One region of the Companilactobacillus heilongjiangensis genome, then DNA from elsewhere that is predicted to be linked to it. Evidence: predicted binding sites of a transcription regulator. Region 1 holds the regulator's gene; each other region holds the start of a gene.
The links. The regulator NrdR, encoded in region 1, represses ribonucleotide reductase genes. The targets are predictions, from matches to a motif close to ACACNATATATNGTGT.

Region 1 (2,279 bases):
CTTTTCAAAACGGTCCTGAACGGAGTGTTTCAAACGAACTGGATCAATTTTATTATTGACGATATCACAAGTCTTACCAATCAAATCAATCAAAACCATCTCATCTAAGCCATAAAAGGCATGCAAACTGAGAATCAACTCTTGGTTTTCCAAAAGGTTATCCGGATGAATTCGATACAACTGTTGAATTCGATCAGATATGAGTTCCCAATCCAATGGTTCAACTTCCTTAGCACTCAAAGTTGGTTTCTGAGCGCTGGCGGTTGATGTGAAATTATTCTGAGCATTCTTAACTTCAGTAGGCGTATTGATCAAATCACTATTGCTCAACTGGAAGACTTCCAAGAAATCTTTGGTGATTTCCTGCGAATTATTCAATATCAAGTCTGAATGAGCATATTTATCAGCTAATAAACGATACTTACTATCGCTAACTTGTTCATATAAGAAAATACTTAGCAAATCATCTTTGAAAAAGTCATCTGGTGACAATGGTTCAAACAGTTGATACACGTAGTATGGGCCAAGGTCATCCTTCTTTTCAAACGTCCGCAATAAGCCTAATGCTTCAGCTTTGATGCGTGCTTCGTAAAAACGTTTCAAATCAATTCCTAAAAGACTCAATAATTCAGCATGACTTTTACGTTGAGTTACTAATTCCTTATTAGGCAGTTTCTCCCACAACAAAAGATAGAGACTGAAAGCCTCTGTTCCTAAAATGGGCAAATATAAATCGGTTAAAACGTGGCGGTCATCGTCATTGAGATGACCATTGGGCAAACACCAATAGCCTACTAGTGGTGTAAACTTTTCTGATCCAAAATTACTTGTAGACACTGGCATCCCTCTTATTTCTTATCAATTTTATTTCCGTTTGCCATCATCTCTTGAACTTCTTTCATGAAACTATTCATGTCTTTAAATTCACGATAAACACTTGCAAAACGGATATAAGTTACATCATCAACCTTGGCTAAAATTTTCATGACATGCTCACCGATAATTTGTGAACCAATTTCACTCTCACCGTTAGCCCTGATTTCATTTTCAACCTTATCAACGATATCGTTCATTTGGTCCATAGTAACTGGACGTTTTTCGGCTGCCCGCACGATACCACGTAACAACTTCTCGCGACTGAATTCTTCACGATTACCATTCTTCTTGATAACCAAGAGTGGTGATTTCTCTAATCTTTCAAATGTTGTAAATCTGGTACCGCAGTTCTCGCATTCACGGCGTCTTCTAATAGCGCGTCCTTCATCGCTGGGACGACTATCAATAACTTTTGATGAATCATGATGACAATGTGGACAAATCAAAATTCCAACCTCTTTTCCAATTTAAAGTTGTGACATTAACTTTTCAAATTCCTGTTTAAGTTGCGTTAAATCTCCCGAATTATCAATGACAAAATCAGCACGGCGCTTCTTCTCGTCCATCGACATTTGAGAATTAATTCGATCAAGGGCAACCTTTTCAGTCAAATTATTTCGTTTCATAAGTCGAGCCAGTTGTATTTCTGGTCGCTCATAGAGACTAATAGTTCCATCGAAATAATCCTCATAGCCACCTTCAAATAGTAGCTGGATTTCAAAAATTGCGATTCTTTTACTGGTAGATTTCTTAATCAATGCAATCGTGTGTAAAATTTTCTCTTTAATTAAAGGCCGTGTGATGTGATTGAGTTTTTCCAATTCACCACTGTCACTAAAGACAATTGACCCTAATTTAGCTCGATTCAATGTTCCATCAGCATTTAAAACTTGTTCCCCAAATTGTTCGACAATCTGTTTTAAACCGATAGAATTGGGAATAACTACTTCACGAGCAAATGAATCAGCATCGAATATTATGAAACCATGATCCTTAAACATCTTCAAAACTGTTGATTTACCGGCAGCAATCCCACCAGTTAGTCCGTAAATTTTACTCATTTGATAACCTGACACTTAGGGCAGAAATGTGTTCCACGACCACCAACTTTGATTTTTTCAATGTCAGTTCCACAACGTGGACAAGGTGTCCCTTCCTTACCGTAAACTTTCAAACTATTTTGCATATTACCTTTGTGACCAGTTGCATCGACGTATGAACGAACCGTTGACCCACCTGAGGCAATAGCTTTTTCCATTTCTCCATTAGACACTTCGATAATATTTTGAATATCGGTATCGTTCAGATGATCGGCTGGAGTTTCAGGGTGAATCTTAACCTTCCACAAAACTTCATCAACATAAATGTTTCCCAAACCGCTCATCACTGACTGATCCAATAAG
Region 2 (2,279 bases), 180 kb from region 1:
CAGTCCCCAATCTCTGTCACCCGGAGACGGCAGAAAGAAATTACACTTATTTTCCAAATTTGTTATGATAGACATGTGCAAACAAATTGCATAGCATCAGTGATTAGAATATAATTAAGACATAATTTAGGGAGGCCTAATAAATGAACTATATTAATAAAGAAATACCAGACTTTAAATTAGAGGCATATCAAAAGGGCGAGCTGAAAGAAGTCAGCAAGTCAGATTTACTCGGTAAATGGTCAGTTATCTTCTTTTATCCTGCTGATTTTTCATTCGTTTGTCCTACAGAATTAAGTGACTTGCAAGATTCATACAAAGATTTTCAAGCTGCTAACGCCGAAATTTATTCAGTTTCCGTCGATAGCCAATTTTCACACATGTCATGGGCTGAGACGACTGACACAATTGGTAAGATTGAATATCCAATGTTGTCTGATCAAAAACATCAATTAACTGATTTCTTCAATATTCTAGATGAAGAGAGCGGTCAAGCATATCGAGGAGTCTTTATCGTTAATCCTGAGGGCATTATTAAGTCCTACACGATTAATGCTATGGGTATCGGTAGAAATGCTCAAGAAATCCTTAGAACTCTACAAGCAGCTCAATTTGTTGCTGAGAATGGCGACAAGGTCTGTCCTGCAAATTGGCATCCCGGGGAAAAGACTTTAAAACCTGGTGCTGATTTAGTTGGTAAAATTTAATAATCAATTCGATCTCGAGAATGCTCGAGGTCTTTTTTTTTCTAAAAACATCTACCAAATGACTATATGTTAAAAAAGTTCTTAACCGTTATAACTATATATAGTGTTATGAAATTAGAAAATGCAACATATTGTATCAAATGATAAATTACTAACGTAGTAGGTATAGTAAGCGTTTTACAGCGATATGGCGCCATTACATCTCAAATCATTGGTAACAATTATGCTCCATTTGGTGGTATGATTTTAGCTGTCGGTTAAATTGATATTTTTTCATAAATACAGTTTGAGGGATAAATAAAATTTGATTGATTCAGAATATAAATGCCAAAATCATACATTCTGTTTTCAATCCAGAGGAGAAGAGACATATGAGTATTTTCGATCCAAGATGGTATGTTGAACAAATGAAACACTGGAGTTTCAGAAGTTACATGCTATTAATGTTTGGCTTGGGGGCCATCACAGCATCAACCGTATCACACGCAATTACACCCATCGCAATTTGGACATGGTTAGCTGCCGTGTTAGGTTTCACATGTACTATCGCTATTACCAACGCTAAGCCACTTAACGGTGTATTAGGATTAGTTTCAGCACTTATTTATATCTTTGTTGCTATCAATGCTAAGAACTTCTCAGACGTTGTTCTACAACTTAGTTACATCGTTCTTTTGGATATTCCAGTTTTGATCAGTCCACAATGGGCCAAGGATGCTGAAAAGCATATTCATGGTTTAACTGGTATGAAATGGCTTAATACAGTCGCATTCTTCTTAGTTTCATGGGGATTACTATACTTGATGGATACACATTTGTTCATCAGTCCTCGTCCTATTACTGATTCCGTTGCTGCAGCTATTGGTTTCACAGGTGCTTTGTTATGTACATTGCGTTTCCGTGAACAATATTATTTCTGGACAGCTCAAGGTATCATGTCAATCGTTCTTTGGGGAATTACAGCTACACAAGGTGATGCTAGTCCCGTTATGTTCTTGACATACATTATGTATTTCATGAACGATATGATTGCATTCTTTGATTCACATATTCACTGGTTCCACAAAGATGCCAGTGCTAACCGTGCTCGTGATGAAAAGATTTCTCAAGAGAACGCTTAGAGATTATAGTTGCAATTATTTTACCAATTAGCTTAAAATTACTAAGCGATGAAATAATTTAAGTAGGGTAAATTATGCGATTAAAAAAATATCTTAAAGTAATTCTTTTAGTAACAGTCGGGGTAGTATTGGTTGCCGATATCGGTGCCGGTGCTTACATGTTCAATTATGCTTTCAGTAAAAGTGGTTATGCTAGTAAGGCAGCTGGTCCATTGCAAAAAAATGACCGTTGGCTTCTCAAGCAAAAGCAAGATATTTGGGAACAAACTACAAAAGATAATTTGAAGTTAAAAGCCAGATATTTGCCGGCTACAGAAAAAACTGACAAGACTGTTGTCGTCGTTCACGGCTATGGCAGTGCAAGTAAGTACATGGGTTCATCTGTGAAGATGTTTCATGAAGCTGGGTACAACGTTTTAGTACCCGATAATCGTTCTTTTGGCATGAGTCA
Region 3 (2,279 bases), 1.0 Mb from region 1:
ATCTATTTTTCAACATTAATAAATGAACGTGCAGGAACTCGTAATACTCGATATTCCATTGCATAACGGTTAGCTTTTAGACCTAAGCCGTTGATGAAGTTGTTCTTATACTTGGCACGAACGGTAATAACGTATGCGTCTTGATACTTACTATCGGCCTTCTTGATTTTCTTCATTGGCCAATCCAAATGCATGCCTGATACGGTGAATGGCAATGTTGCATCTGAGATTGTGGCATTTCGACTGGAAACTGTGAATGTCGAATTATTGATCCAATATTGGTAGACATCTGTTGCGGTATTGGATTCTTTCTTATCGATCTTGACGTAATATCCTTGACCATCATTGGTTGTCTGCACAATCATCGGATCGTACTTATATGAAACGGCGACTTCACTTTTATCAGTCAAATCAACTTTTGTAAACAAACTCGTGTACAACATACCACTGACAGCAAAAATAACGACCAGGATTTCAACAAAGTCCATCAAAATCGTTGCTCCAGTAATTTTTCCCTTTTTAACTACTAAAATTTTTAAATGGCGATTTCTAATATTAAATACTACAAAGATTAATAGCGCGATGACAATAATCCATGCAATAATTCCCACAAAATTCCAAGAACTCATAGTTTTCTCCCAACTAAAATTGATTGTTTTACACACTTCATAACTCTATAATAGTCATTACGCTAATTTTACCACGAATCGAAAAATTATTTGAAATTGAGATGCGAAACGCTAAAAAATGTGTGGGTACACACGTTTGCCGACTTTTTATAATGGTAGCATAACCACGCTATATCGTGTGTTCACCGTTATGTCGAATACAATATATTGTGTTTCGTATTTCAAATGATTATACTAATTGAGAATAGCACTTGAGAGGAAGTAATAACATGAACAACACAATCGTATATAGTAAAAATAACTGCATGCAATGCAAAATGACTAAGAGATATCTTAAAGAACACAACGTTCCTTTTGAAGAAAGAAACATCAATCAAGACCCTGAATTTTTAGCCACTCTTAAACAACAGGGATTCCAAAGTGTTCCTGTCGTAATGAACTCAGCTATGGACCCAATCGTCGGTTTCCGTCCAGATAGCCTAAAGGAGCTCGTGGACTAATGAAAGAGCTAGCTTATTATTCAATTACAGGTCAAACAAAGCGTTTTGTTAATAAGCTGGGAATAGATGGATATGAAATTACCGATGCCGATCCGTTTTATCAAATGGGTCGGCCATTTATTCTTATTGTGCCTGCTTATGACGACGATATGATGGACCCTGTAATCGATTTTCTCCAATATGAAGACAATGCCAAGAACTGTGTCGGTGTCGCCGGTGGTGGCAATCGTAACTTCAATACGCTCTACAATCATACGGCTAAGGATATCGCCGCTGGTTTAAATGTGCCCGTTGTCTTCCAATTTGAATTCAATGGTACCCAAAAAGATGTCGAAAACTTTCAGAAAGTAGTGAATGAAATTGGGATTAAATAACCTCGATGCAACTAAGCTTAGTTATTTCAAATTAAATAACGAAATCAACATCCCCGTAGATGGCAAAATTCCACTAAACAAGGATAAAGAAGCTGTTGCAGCCTTCTTTGCCGAAAATGTGAAACCTAATACGATGAAGTTTGATACTTTCCAAGACCACCTAGATTACCTAATCAAAGGTGACTTCATCGAAAAATCAGTTATCGATAAGTACTCAGTTGAATTTATCGAAAATCTTTACCAATACTTGTTGGATCAACATTTTGAGTTCCAATCATTTATGGCAGCCTATAAGTTTTACAATCAATATGCCCTAAAGACTAACGATGGTAACTATTATCTTGAAAATTATGAGATGAGAATTCTTTTTAATGCCCTTTTATATGCCAATGGCGACCAAGATCTCGCAAAGAGTTTGGCAACTGAGATGATTGCTCAGCGTTATCAACCCGCTACACCGTCATTTTTAAATGCTGGTCGTAAGCGCCGTGGTGAATACGTTTCTTGTTTCTTACTACAAGTTACTGACGATATGAACAGTATCGGTCGAACAATCAACAGTGCCTTACAACTATCACGTATCGGTGGTGGTGTTGGTATTACCCTATCGAACTTGCGTGAGTCAGGTTCTCCTATTAAAGGTGTCGACAATTCATCATCCGGTGTTTTGCCCGTTATGAAGTTATTGGAAGACAGTTTCAGTTACAGTAACCAACTCGGTCAAAGACAAGGTGCTGGTGCCGTTTATTTGAACGTTTTCCATCCTGATATTATTG

Region 2: pnuC (nicotinamide riboside transporter PnuC) is a predicted target of NrdR. The motif match lies at 799-814, and genes of this name have one in related genera.
Region 3: nrdH (glutaredoxin-like protein NrdH) is a predicted target of NrdR. The motif match lies at 827-842, and genes of this name have one in related genera.

Annotation. Positions count from the first base shown of each region.
Region 1 covers NZ_CP012559.1:1,595,164-1,597,442, forward strand. Annotated here, with positions in the region: gene JP39_RS07300 (DnaD domain protein) at 1-837, opposite strand, end outside; gene nrdR (transcriptional regulator NrdR) at 849-1,322, opposite strand; gene coaE (dephospho-CoA kinase) at 1,344-1,937, opposite strand; gene mutM (DNA-formamidopyrimidine glycosylase) at 1,934-2,279, opposite strand, start outside.
Region 2 covers NZ_CP012559.1:1,418,443-1,420,721, reverse strand. Annotated here, with positions in the region: gene JP39_RS06420 (peroxiredoxin) at 144-707, shown strand; gene pnuC (nicotinamide riboside transporter PnuC) at 1,079-1,828, shown strand; gene JP39_RS06410 (alpha/beta hydrolase) at 1,903-2,279, shown strand, end outside.
Region 3 covers NZ_CP012559.1:2,599,416-2,601,694, forward strand. Annotated here, with positions in the region: gene JP39_RS11605 (LVIS_2131 family protein) at 3-629, opposite strand; gene nrdH (glutaredoxin-like protein NrdH) at 899-1,129, shown strand; gene nrdI (class Ib ribonucleoside-diphosphate reductase assembly flavoprotein NrdI) at 1,129-1,503, shown strand; gene nrdE (class 1b ribonucleoside-diphosphate reductase subunit alpha) at 1,490-2,279, shown strand, end outside.